3 regions of the Pseudomonas sp. ArH3a genome follow, and region 3 is predicted to be linked to each of the others. Evidence: riboswitches for the same ligand, from Rfam matches in the RefSeq annotation. Region 3 holds a riboswitch; each other region holds the start of a gene.
What was found. Region 3 has a riboswitch for cobalamin ahead of K0P33_RS21610 (ABC transporter substrate-binding protein). Riboswitches for the same ligand answer to the same signal wherever they lie in the genome.

Region 1 (4,355 bases), 360 kb from region 3:
TTTTGATTTGCGAACGCTGTCGATGTGGGAGCTGGCTTGCCTGCGATAGCACTCTCAAGGCTCGGCGCAAACAAAGCAGCCACCGCCGTAGGGTTGGAGGGAAAGTAAAAGTGCACGTAGGAAGCCGTCATCCGCCCCTGTCGGTAAACCGCCTCAGCACCGCGCCCGCCGTTAGGGCTAAGCCCACGAGCAATTGGCTGCCACTCAGTACTGGTCAGGGAATGGTGATAGGTGTGACCGCGCAGTACGCCTTCCGGCAACTCGACGCTTTGCAGGGCCAGGGCTGCGAGTTTCTTTTGCATCACCGCATCCCCTTGCAGCAGGCCGACCAGTTCGGCACGGGTGCCGTCGACATCGGTCAGCGAGTCCAGTAAATAAAGCATGCCGCCACATTCAGCGAGCATGGGTTTACCGGCGGCGTGATGGGCGCGGATCGCGTCGAGCATCGGGGTGTTTTCCGACAGCGCCTGGTGGTGCAATTCCGGGTAACCACCGGGCAAATAGAGGCTGTCGGCGTCAGGTAATTCGCTATCGTGAATCGGCGAGAAGAAGCACAACTCGGCGCCCATCGCCCGCAGCAGGTCGAGGCTGGCGCCATAGGTGAAGGCAAAGGCTTCGTCACGGGCGACAGCGATGCGCACGCCGGCCAGCAAGGGCTCGGCTTCGATCACTTCAGGCGCGGCGAAGGTCACCGGTGGCGGCAAGGCTACTTCGCAACTGCTGCCCAGGGCTTGGGCGGCGGCGTCCAGGCGCACGTCGAGGTCATTCAATTCGCTGGCTTGCACCAGACCCAGGTGGCGGCTGGGCAATTCGATCCCGGTTTCCCGCGACAGCGCGCCGTACCAGCGCAGGCCTTCGGTGAGGCTGCCTTCGAGCAATTGTGCATGGCGCAGGGTGCCGACGCGGTTGGCCAGCACGCCGGCGAACGGCAGGTCGGGCTGATAGCGCGCCAAGCCCAAGGCCAGCGCACCAAAGGTCTGGGCCATGGCGGTGCCGTCGATCACCCCGAGCACCGGCACGCCAAAGTGCCGCGCCAGGTCAGCGCTGGAGGGCGTGCCGTCGAACAGGCCCATCACGCCTTCGATCAGGATCAGGTCGGCTTCGCCCGCCGCCTCCCACAGCAAACGGCGACTTTCCTGCTCACCGACCATCCACATGTCCAATTGATACACCGGCGCACCGCTGGCGCGTTCGTGGATCATCGGGTCAAGAAAGTCCGGCCCGCATTTGAACACGCGCACCTTGCGCCCCAGGTTGCGGTGCAAACGCGCCAGCGCGGCGGTGACGGTGGTTTTGCCTTGGCCGGACGCCGGTGCGGCGATCAGGACGGCCGGGCAATGACGGGGCTGATTCAAAGTTCGACGCCCTTCTGTGCCTTGATACCGGCCTGGAACGCGTGCTTGAGCATGCCCATTTCGGTGACGGTGTCGCCCATTTCGATCAGCTCAGGCTTAGCGCCACGGCCGGTGACCACCACGTGCTGCATCGGCGGGCGGGCTTGCAGGTCGCTGAGTACCTGGTCCAGATCAAGGTAGCCGTGCTTGAGGGCGATGTTCAGTTCATCCAGCACCACAAGGCCGATGGAAGGGTCTTGCAGCAGTTCGCGGGAAACTGCCCAGGCGGCTTCGGCGGCGGCGATGTCGCGCTGGCGGTCCTGGGTTTCCCAGGTGAAGCCTTCGCCCATCACGTGAAAGCGCACTTGCTCGGGGAAGCGGCGGAAGAACAGTTCCTCACCGGTGCTGTTGCGCCCCTTGATGAACTGCACCACGCCGCACTGCATGCCGTGGCCCATGGCGCGGGCGAGCATGCCAAACGCCGAGCTGCTCTTGCCTTTGCCGTTGCCGGTCAATACCAGCAGCAAGCCGCATTCGCTCGGGGAATTGGCGATACGTTCATCGATCACGGCTTTTTTGCGCAGCATGCGCGCCAGGTGGCGTTCGTCGCGGTCGGGGGAATCGGTCATGACAGCTCTCCGTTGGGGCTGGACAAAAACGGCGGGCAGGAAAAAGAAATAACAGACAGCCAAGCATCGCCCACCGTGATGCTGTTGGATGTTTCAGGCCGGTCTCCGGACTCATGAGTGGCCTCCCTTTATAGAAAGCAGGCCAACGGTGCGCCTTCCCATATCACGTAGATACAGTGGCAAAAGGCACCGTTTTCACTCATTTACCGTTGCGGGGGCAGCGCCGGAATTGCGGCAGCACTGTGTAGAAGTGCGCTCACTCACCGGCTTCCCTGTTTCACTCTGTCGACCCACCGGTCACAGAGCACCTGGAACAAGCCGCGAAGGTTAGTGGGTTGGGGGTGGAGCGTCAATTAAAGCTGGCCTTGTACTGGAACGATCTGACCGGCAAACACCTCTACCCTTACAGGTATTAAGGAGAAAACCATGCATAAAACCAGACTCGCCCTACTGATCATGCTGGCAGGCACCCTCGCCGCCTGCGGTGAAAGCTCTACTCTGAAGGTCTCAGACGGCACCGGGCCCTCGCCTAAGCTGCCGGAGCCGAACAAAACCCTGATCCCCACCGTGAATATCGCCCCGGCGATTGGCTGGCCAGAGGGCGCGAAGCCGACAGCCGCAGCCGGTACTCAGGTCGCGGCATTTGCCGAAGGCCTGGACCACCCGCGCTGGCTGTATGTGTTGCCCAACGGTGATGTACTGGTGGCAGAAACCAACGCCCCGCCCAAGCCGGATGACTCCAAGGGCATTCGCGGCTGGGTGATGGAAAAGGTCATGGGCCGCGCCGGCGCCGGCGTGCCGAGCCCGAACCGCATCACGCTGCTGCGTGATGCCAACCACGACGGCGTCGCCGAAACGCGCACGGTGTTCCTGGAGAACCTCAACTCGCCGTTCGGCATGACCTTGGTCGGCAACGACTTGTATGTCGCCGACTCGGACAAGCTGTTGCGCTTTCCTTATCAGCCGGGCGAAACCGCAATCAAGGCCGCCGGCACCAAAGTGGTCGACTTGCCCGGCGGTAGCATTAACCACCACTGGACGAAAAACGTGGTGGCCAGCAAGGACGGCAGCAAGTTGTATGTGAGTGTCGGCTCCAACAGCAACGTCGGCGAGAACGGCTTGGCGGCGGAAGAAGGTCGCGCGGCGATCTGGGAAGTCGACCGCGCCACCGGCCAGCACCGCATTTTTGCCTCCGGCTTGCGTAACCCCAACGGCATGGCTTGGGAACCGCAGAGTGGCAAGCTGTGGACGGCGGTGAATGAACGCGATGAAATCGGCAGCGACCTGGTGCCGGACTACATCACTTCGGTCAAGGACGGCGCGTTTTATGGCTGGCCGTTCAGTTACTACGGGCAGCATGTGGATATACGCGTTTCACCGCAGAATCTGGACCTGGTCGCCAAGGCCATCGCCCCGGACTATGCGGTGGGCCCGCACACTGCGTCTTTAGGCCTGACCTTCGCTGAGGGCAGCAAACTCCCGGCGCAGTTCAGCAACGGCGCGTTTATCGGCCAGCATGGTTCGTGGAACCGCAAGCCGCACAGTGGCTACAAGGTAATTTTCGTGCCGTTTGAGGGTGGTCAGCCTAAAGGGCAGCCGGTGGATGTGCTGACGGGGTTCCTCAACAGTGATGAAAAAGCCATGGGCCGGCCGGTGGGCGTGGTAATTGATCAGCAGGGGGATTTGCTGGTGGCCGATGATGTGGGGAATAAGGTGTGGCGGGTGTCGGCGGCTAAGTAAGACGCCATAAAACCAATGTGGGAGCGGGCTTTTTTTGGGGGTTGGCTTGCCTGCGATGGCATCAACTCGGTTTAACGATAAGACCGAGGTGCCTGCATCGCGGGCAAGCCCGGCTCCCACAAAAGCACTGCTCCCACATTTTGATTTCTAGGGGTTGCGCGCCAGATTCGCAGGCAATACACGCTTGGCGCTCAAATAAGCATTCTGCCAATAGGCCTTGGACAGGGTATCGAGCTTCACCGTACCGCCGGTTTGCGGTGCATGTACGAATCGCCCTTCGCCCACGTAGATACCCGCGTGGCTTACCTGTGAGCCGCCGCCGGTCGCGAAGAAGATCAGGTCACCGGTCTGCAGGTTGTTTTCGCTCACATCCTGGGCACGCATCACGATCAATTCACGGGTGGTGCGCGGCAGGCTGATGCCCGCAGCGTCACGGTAGACAAACCCGATCAAGCCGCTGCAATCAAACCCGGAGTCCGGCGTATTACCGCCCCAACGATAAGGCGTGCCGACCAGGCCCAGCGCACGGAAGAGCACGTCTTCGGCTGCCGGCGAGAAATTTTGCGTGGAGTAGTTGAACACCGGCTTAGGCTTGACCGCTACAGGGGCGGGCGGCGGTGGTCGGCTTGCGCAGGCGCTGAGAAGCGCGGCG
Region 2 (4,355 bases), 1.7 Mb from region 3:
GGTGGTGTTGGAAGCAACTGGGGGATATGAGCGGCTTGCGGCTGCGGAGCTTTGCGCTGCGGGACTGCCAGTCGTTGTCGTCAACCCCCGCCAGGTGCGTGATTTCGCCAAAGCTACCGGTCGGTTGGCTAAAACCGATGCTCTGGATGCCCAGGTGATTGCGGAGTTTGCCCAGGCGGTCAAACCCGAGATTCGAGAGATGCCAGATGAACACACTCGTGAGCTGGCAGATCTACTCACTCGACGCCGCCAACTCATCGACATGATCGTGGCGGAGGAGTCTCGGCTGAAGCAGGCGGTATTCAAGGCACTTCGAAGAGACATCAAGGCACATATCACCTGGCTTCAAAAGCGGCTTAAAAGCACAGACGATGACTTGCACGAAGCCATCAAGGCTTCCCCGGTCTGGAAGGCCAATTATGATTTGCTACGCGAGGTCGCTGGTGTTGGCAACGTGCTCGCACTTTCGCTGCTGGCGATGGTTCCGGAGCTGGGCAAGGTTAATCGCAAACAAGTGGCTGCCTTGGTTGGTGTGGCGCCTTTTAACTGCGATAGCGGCCTCTACAAAGGGCGTAGACGGATATGGGGTGGTCGAGCTGAGGTTCGAAGTGTGCTTTACATGGCCGTCTTGTCCTCGAAGAGCCATAACCCGGTGATCGAGAGGTTCTACAACCATCTGCTTGCTGCAGGAAAGACGAAGAAAGTAGCGCTGGTTGCATGCATGAGAAAGCTGCTGACGATCTTGAATGCGATGGTGCGCGATCAAAAGCATTTCGCTGAAATGGCTTGAATTTCGACACGGTTGCTTCGGCTTGAATCCGTGGGCCGCCGCGATGGGCCATCCTTGGCCCATCGCGGCTAACCCGGCGTCCTGCCGGGTTACCCACGGATTCAAGCCTGCGTTCGGCCATCGTGGTTAACGGGGCGCCTCAGATCAAGATCAAGATCAAGATCAAGATCAAAAGCAAGAGCAAGAGCACGGCGGCCTAGTAGCCGACCTGAGTGGTAGAAGCAAAAGCAGGGCAAAAGCACAGCAGCACACTCTCTGTCTGATGTACCGAGATCCAACTGTGGGAGCGGGCTTGGCTGCCAGCACCGCAGTGCTCTGCTTTTCTGTGGGAGCTGGCTTGCCTGCGATGCAAGCACCTCGGTGTGTCAGGCATAACCAGCCGATGCCATCGCAGGCAAGCCAGCTCCCACATTTGATTGAGTTTCATCTTCCAAGATCAGGTCGGCTGTCAGGCCGCCTCGGCTTGCTTTTGATCTAACCACTCAGGTCGGCTACTAGGCCGCCGTGCTTTTGATCTTGATCTGAGGCGCCCCGTTAACCACGCTGGCCGAACGCAGGCTTTGGAGCGGGGGTAAACCGGCAGGACGCCGGTTTAGCCGCGATGGGCCAAGGATGGCCCATGGCGGCGGCCCCCGCTCCAAAGCCGGAGTGAGGGCACACCGAGCCTAGGCGAGGTGCCGAGTGGTGGGGCAAGAGCCCTTTGCTTACTTTGGGGCTTTTCCAAAGTGAGCCGCTGTAAGAGCGGAACCATTAGTGGCCGTTACGGCAAGAACGGATATGTACACCAACCAACCAACCAACCAACCCAACCCCATCATTGACCATCCCCCACGCACTGCGTAGCCTTGCACCTTCGAGGTTCTTCGGCCCACGCCGAAGCTAAGAAGGGAACGCGGTCCAAGCCGCGGCTGCCCCCGCAACTGTAAAGGGTTTAGCTGACTGCCACGCCACTGCCAATACGGCGGGAAGGCGCAGCCAGCGCCGGTCGCAAGACCCGCACGCCCCAAGCCAGGAGACCTGCCTCGCAACCGATTTTCTACTTCAACCGGGCGGGGTGATCCGGTGACGAAATCCGCTGCTGCGCGCCGTCGCAGGGCCTATCGTCCCGTATGCCCGCCCCAAAGGGCATCCGATGAAAACACTGGCCAAACTCCCCGTCACCATCGTTACCGGCTTTCTCGGCTCGGGCAAAACCACCTTGCTACGCCACATGCTCGACAACGCCCAGGGCCGTCGCATCGCCGTGATCGTCAACGAGTTCGGTGAGTTGGGCATCGACGGTGAAATTCTCAAGCAGTGTTCCATCGGTTGCACCGAAGAAGAAGCCAACGGCCGCGTGTACGAACTGGCCAACGGCTGCCTGTGCTGCACCGTGCAGGAAGAGTTCTTCCCGGTGATGCGCGAACTGGTTGCCCGTCGCGGCGACCTCGACCATATCCTCATCGAAACCTCCGGCCTGGCCCTGCCAAAACCGCTGGTACAAGCCTTCCAGTGGCCGGAAATCCGCAGTGCCTGCACCGTTGACGCAGTGATCACCGTGGTCGACAGCCCAGCCGTGGCCGCTGGCACTTTTGCGGCGTTCCCGGACCAGGTCGACGCCATGCGCAAACTCGACCCGAATCTGGATCACGAATCGCCGCTGCACGAGCTGTTCGCCGACCAACTGGCCAGCGCTGACCTGGTGATCCTCAACAAAGCCGACCTGATCAGCCCTGAAGACTTGGCCCGCGTGCGCCTGGAAGTCGCCGAAGAGCTGCCGCCCGCCGTGAAGGTCATCGAAGCCAGCAGCGGTCGCCTGCCGCTGGACGTGCTGATCGGCCTGGGCGCCGGCTCCGAAGAACACATCGACGGCCGCCACAGCCACCACGACCATCACCACGACGATGAAGGCGAGCATGACCACGATCACGACGCCTTCGACTCCATCTCCATCGACCTGCCGCAAGCCGACGAAGCGTTGCTGCTCGACGCCTTGACTCAGTTGGTGGTGCAGCACGGCATCCTGCGCGTCAAAGGTTTCGCCGCGATCCCGAACAAGCCGATGCGCCTGCTGATCCAGGGCGTGGGTACGCGTTTCGACAAGCACTTTGACCGTGCCTGGGGCGCCGACGAAGCACGCATCACGCGCCTGGTGCTGATCGGTCAGGAACTGGACGCGGCGGGCCTCGAAGCGCAGCTGCGCGCAGCGCTCAGCGTTTAACCCATGCACCTGCTCAGGACCCAGCCCGGTGGTTTCGTCTCCGACGACAATATTGCCGACTTAGGCCAAACCCCCGCTGAACTGGTGATCCTGTGCAGCGGTGATTCCAGCCTGGCGTTGTTGGCCGAAGCGGCTCAACAGCTGCCCGACGACTACCCAAGCGTTCGCCTGGCCAACCCGATGCAGGTGCAAAACCACGCCTCGGTCGACCTGTACGTCGATGAGGTGCTGCGCCACGCCAAGGTCATCCTGATTTCGCTGCACGGCGGCATCGGTTACTGGCGCTACGGCATCGAGCGCCTGGTGGAATTGGCCGAGCGCGGCGTGCAACTGATCCTGGTGCCGGGCGATGACCGCCCGGACCCGGAACTCAGCAGCCTCAGCACCGTAGGCGTAGACGATCGTGATCGCCTCTGGCACTTCCTGCGCCAGGGCGGGCTGGGCAATGCCTTGGATTTTTATCGCTGTTTGGCAAGCCGCTACCTGGGCCGCGACTACGCCTGGGCCGAGCCGCAAACCTTGCCGCGCACCGCGATTTATCACCCGCACATAGCCAACGCACGCCTGAATGATTGGCAGGCGGATTGGCAGCCGGATTTCCCCGTGGCTGCGGTACTGTTTTACCGCTCGCACCTGCAGGCGGCCAATACCGGTTTTATCGATGTGTTCTGCCAGCGCTTGCAGGCGGCGGGCCTTAACCCGTTGCCGATGGCGGTGGCCAGTTTGAAAGAGCCTGGCTGCCTGACGGTGGTCGAGGACTTGCTGGATGAAGTGCAGGCGGCGGTGATTCTGAACACCACCGGGTTTGCCCAATCCAGCCCCGAAGCGCCGCATTTGCGCCCGTTTCGCCGCAATATCCCGGTAATCCAGGCAATTTGCGCCCAGGACAACCAGCCCGGCTGGGAGGCCAGCGAACAAGGCCTCGGCCCGCGCGACTTGGCGATGCACATCGCCTTGCCGGAGCTGGACGGGCGCATTATCAGCCGCCCGATCAGCTTCAAGGACCTGGCCTGGCGCAGCGAGCGCAGCCAGTCCGACGTGGTGTGCTACCGCGCCGCGCCCGAGCGCATGGATTTCGTCGCTGAGCTGGCACGCCGTTGGGTCGAACTGGCGCGGGTGCCGAACGCGGATAAACGCATCGCGCTGATCCTCGCCAACTACCCGACCCGCGACGGCCGTATCGGCAACGGCGTGGGTCTGGATACGCCGGCGGCGGCGCTGAATATCCTGCGCGCGCTGCAAGCCGAAGGCTATCCGCTGCCCCGTGAGTTGCCCGACAGCGGCACCGCCCTGATCCACGAATTGCTCGGTGGCGTGACCAACGACCTCGACAGCCTCGACCTGCGCCCGTGCCATCAAAGCCTG
Region 3 (4,355 bases):
TCGGTGTCGGCCTGTTGTTCCACCACCGCCAGCTGTCGTGCAATGGCGCGCCGGGACAGGTCGCCCAGGCGTTGGCCGCCCAGGCGCACTTCGCCGCTGCCAGGCGTGCGTAACCCGGCCAGCAGTTTGAGCAGGGTGGATTTGCCGGAGCCGTTTGGGCCGACGATGCCGAGGGTTTCGCCTAAGGCCACGTCCAGGTGAACATCACGCAGTAACTCGGCGTCGCGCACCTTAAAACCCAGGCCCGTGCAACTGAGTACCGTCATCGCGCATTCCTCCGGCCGATCAGGATCAACGCAAACACCGGCGCGCCGACCAATGCCGTGACCACGCCGACCGGAATCACCTGGCCCTTGATCAAGGTGCGCGACAGCACATCGGCGGCAATCAAAAACAACGCGCCGCCCAAGGCGCTGGCCGGCAGCAACCGCGAATGCCCGGTGCCGACCAGCAGGCGCACCGCGTGGGGGATCACCAGCCCGACAAAGCCGATAGAGCCGACCAGCGACACCATCACCGCCGTCACCAGCGCCGCGCAGCCCACCAGTACAAACTGCACGCGGCGCACTGGAATGCCCAGCGACGCTGCCGAGTCGGTGCCGAAAGTGAACGCATCCAGCGCGCGGCGGTGCCACAGGCATACCGCCAAGCCTGCGACCGCCACCGGCACCGCCAGCCACACCGACGGCCAGCGCACGCCGCTGAGGTTGCCCAGCAGCCAGAACAGAATGCCGCGCGCCTGTTCGGAGCTGGCCGACTTGGTGATCAGGAACGCGGTGAGGGCATTGAACAGCTGCGAGCCGGCGATGCCCGCGAGGATGATCTGGCCGGTGCCGCTGGAAGAACCGCTGGCGCGCGCCAGCAAAATCACCAGTGCGAACGCCGCCATCGCCCCGACAAAGGCACCTGCCGAGAGTGAAATCAGCCCGCCGCCCACGCCGATCAGTGCCACCAAGACCGCGCCGGTCGAGGCGCCGGCGCTGATGCCCAGCAAGTAAGGGTCGGCCAGTGGGTTACGCAGCAACGATTGCAAGATCACCCCGCAGGTGGCCAACCCCGCACCGCACGCGGCGGCGACCAGGGTGCGGGTCAGGCGGTAGTTCCACACCACGCCTTCGTCGATCGGGTCCAGCACGTAGCCGGCGGCCAGCAGTTTATTGGCGAGTACTTGCAACACCACCTGCGGCTCGATAGCGGTTTCGCCGATGGCCACGCCGGCGAGTACGGCGAGCAACAGCAGTGTCAGGGCGAGTAGGGAGCGGATCATTTGTGCAGGTCGTAGCCGTCGATGGCGCCGGCCAGTTGTTCCAGGCCGTCGAACATGCGAATGCTGGCTTGCAGCGCCAGGGCGTCAATAATGATGATGCGGTTGTTTTTCACCGCGTCCATGTTGCGCGTGACGGGGTCGCTGCGCAGGAAGGCGAGTTTCTTTTCATGGTCGTCGGCCGGGTAGCGGCGGCGGTCCATGCGGGCGATCACCAGGAAGGTCGGGTTGGCCTTGGCGAGGGTTTCCCAGCCGACGGCTGGCCACTCTTCATCAGACTGTACGACGTTGCGCAGACCGAGGGTTTGCAGCATGAATTCGGGAATGCCCTTGTGACCAGCCACGTACGGGTCGCTGGCCATTTCGGCGCTGGAGAACCATACCAGCGCGCTGGCCTGCTTGAGGCCTTTGCCTTGGGCTGTGGCGACGGACTTGGCCAGGCGCGCCTTGAGTGCGTCGTTCAACTGCTGGCCGCGCGCTTGTACGTCGAAGATCTCGGCCAGTTGGCTGATGCTCTTATAGACAGTGTCGATGCGAAACGGCTCCAGCCGCGTGCCGTCGGCGCCGACGAGGTTGTCCTTGCCTTCGCAGTCGGAGGGCAGCAGGTAAGTGGGGATTTTCAATTCGTGGAATTGCTCGCGGGTGCCGACCACGCCCTGCGGGCCGACCACCCATTCCAGCTCTGCGGCCACCAGTTGCGGGCGCTTGGCGATCACCGCTTCGAAGCTCGGCTCGTTGTCGGCCAGGCGCTCGATGTTGTCGTTCTGAGCCTTGAATTGCGGCAATACGCTGTTGAACCACAGTGAAGTGCCAACCACGGTGTCGGCGACGCCCAAGGCATAGAGCATCTCGGTGGCGGCCTGGCCGATGGTCACGCTGCGCGCGGGCGCTTGCTGAAAGGTGAGGGTGCTGCCGCAGTTCTGCACCGTCAGCGGGTAAGCAGTCGGTGTGGCGTGGGCCAGGCCACAGAAGGCGAGGCCGGTGATCAGGGCGGTAACGCGTGGCAGCATGGGGCAATCTCCGGGAGAACCGTACGTGACAACAGGGGAGGTACGGCTCGGAAATACACCCACGGACGCTGCAGGTTTTGCAGGGCACGGATGGCCTTCCCGGACACCCCGCCGGTCAGTGATGTAGCTGGGCCGGCAGGTCTCCTGACTGATGCGTCGTCGCCTCGCTCCGGCCTTCCCGGGCAATGCCCAGTGGCGATGTGGAGCAGGCTCAGCACCTACAGTTGCGGGGGCAGTTTCGATTGGCGCGATGGGCTGCGCTTCGAATTCCCTATTAGTCCCGTTTGGGAACCGGCGCGGTATGGTAGTCGATCATGGCAACGAGGGGGAGCCTGATCCGCGCAATTGGCCTGTTGCAGCCACTGGGGTCTCTATCCCTTGGCATAGGGTGTACCATCAGTCTCTGTTCATCAGATATTAGTCAGACATGCCCACGCATAGCGAAGAGAGCCGCCGGATCGTAGCTTCTCTGGCGCACCGTGTTGGTCCGCACGCTGACACTGCAAGCATCGCCACGGCGATTGTTTCCATTTTGCAGGATATGGGCGCAGCACTGGCGCCCATTATCGGCCAGCAAGGCGTCGCCGCGCTGTACCGCCGCAGCTTCCATCTGTGCGTCTCGCCCCGTCCACGCCTGGCCGGCACCTATGACAGCGTGCCGGCCGCGATGGACCTGATTGCCCTCAAATCCGTACTCGTCGAGCAGAACGAAACCGATGCGCTGTTTTTCGGTGAGGTGTTGCTGACAACCCTCTACGAGCTTCTGACCACGCTGATCGGGCCTTCACTCACCGCACGTCTGCTGGTTGACGTGTGGAAGCCTTCTTCGAGCGACACCTCTTCGCAGGAAATTTCGCCATGAGCACCAAAGTGACTATCAACCGTCTGGCCACGGGTGTGCCAGGACTGGACGAGGTCCTGGGCGGAGGCCTGCCGGAGTTTTCGTTCAACTTGATCGCAGGCCCTCCTGGGTGTGGCAAAACCACCCTGGCGCACCAGATGATGTTTGCCCTGGCCACACCAGAGCGCCCAGCGCTGTTCTTTACCGTCCTCGGGGAGCCGCCGCTGAAGATGCTGCGTTATCAGCAGCAGTTCGATTTTTTCGACAGCGAAGCGATCAACCAGTCGATTCGCTACATCAATCTGGCCGACGACACCTTGGCCGGCGACCTGGACGAAGTGTTGCGGCGCATTGTCAGCGAGGTCGAGGCGCATTCGCCGTCGCTGGTGTTTGTTGACTCGTTTCGCTCCGTGGTGCTGGCCAGCCAGACCCAGCACAACCCGAACAACAACCTGCCGCAGTTCATCCAGCAACTGGGCATGTTGATGACCACGTGGCAGGCGACGACCTTCCTGATCGGGGAATACTTCACCGAAACCGACACCAACCCGATTTTCACCGTGGCCGACGGCCTGATCTGGCTGCGCCAGAGCGTCGAGCGCAACTCGATGGTGCGCAAGATGGAAATTATGAAGATGCGTGGCCAACCGACCTTGCCGGGGCTGCACACCTTCCGTATTGCCACTTCGGGCGTCAAGGTGTTCCCGCCGGCTGCTATCAATCGCGCAGTTGACGCGCCATCGACGTTCCCGATCACCCGCCTGAAAATGGGCGTGCCGGCACTCGATGAGATGCTCGGTGGCGGCCTGCCTCGCGGGTATTCGCTGTTGGTGGCCGGGCCATCAGGCTCGGGCAAGAGCATCCTGGCGGCGACCTTCCTGGCCGAAGGCGCGCGCAACGGCGAAACCGGGGTGATTGCGGTGTTTGAGCAACGGCCCAACCATTCGCAAAACCCTAAATTGGCCGAGTTGATCAAGCGCGACAAGATTGGTTTGGTGGACAGCCGCTCGCCGGACCTGTCCATCGACGAAATCGTGCAATTGCTGCTCGGCGAAATCAGCCGTTTGAACGCCACCCGCGTCGTCATCGACTCGCTGTCGGGCTTTGAACTGGCGCTGGCGCCGACCTTTCGCGCGGACTTTCGCGAGTCGCTGTCACGCATGGTGACTGCGCTGACCGCTGTGGGGGTCAGTGTATTGATGACCTCGGAGCTGGAAGACCGCTACACCGACCTGCGTTT

Region 1: linked by a shared signal. The riboswitch ahead of cobO (cob(I)yrinic acid a,c-diamide adenosyltransferase) and the one ahead of K0P33_RS21610 (ABC transporter substrate-binding protein) in region 3 are both predicted to bind cobalamin.
Region 2: linked by a shared signal. The riboswitch ahead of cobW (cobalamin biosynthesis protein CobW) and the one ahead of K0P33_RS21610 (ABC transporter substrate-binding protein) in region 3 are both predicted to bind cobalamin.

Annotation. Positions count from the first base shown of each region.
Region 1 covers NZ_CP080330.1:5,093,781-5,098,135, forward strand. The annotation lists gene K0P33_RS23255 (cobyrinate a,c-diamide synthase) at 1-1,355, opposite strand, end outside; gene cobO (cob(I)yrinic acid a,c-diamide adenosyltransferase) at 1,352-1,963, opposite strand; cobalamin riboswitch at 2,042-2,290, opposite strand; gene K0P33_RS23265 (sorbosone dehydrogenase family protein) at 2,390-3,703, shown strand; gene K0P33_RS23270 (C40 family peptidase) at 3,851-4,355, opposite strand, start outside.
Region 2 covers NZ_CP080330.1:2,992,284-2,996,638, forward strand. The annotation lists gene K0P33_RS13775 (IS110 family transposase) at 1-790, shown strand, start outside; cobalamin riboswitch at 1,630-1,830, shown strand; gene cobW (cobalamin biosynthesis protein CobW) at 1,923-2,990, shown strand; gene cobN (cobaltochelatase subunit CobN) at 2,994-4,355, shown strand, end outside.
Region 3 covers NZ_CP080330.1:4,728,812-4,733,166, reverse strand. The annotation lists gene K0P33_RS21620 (ABC transporter ATP-binding protein) at 1-266, opposite strand, end outside; gene K0P33_RS21615 (iron ABC transporter permease) at 263-1,267, opposite strand; gene K0P33_RS21610 (ABC transporter substrate-binding protein) at 1,264-2,274, opposite strand; cobalamin riboswitch at 2,391-2,585, opposite strand; gene K0P33_RS21605 (hypothetical protein) at 2,702-3,136, shown strand; gene K0P33_RS21600 (ATPase domain-containing protein) at 3,133-4,355, shown strand, end outside.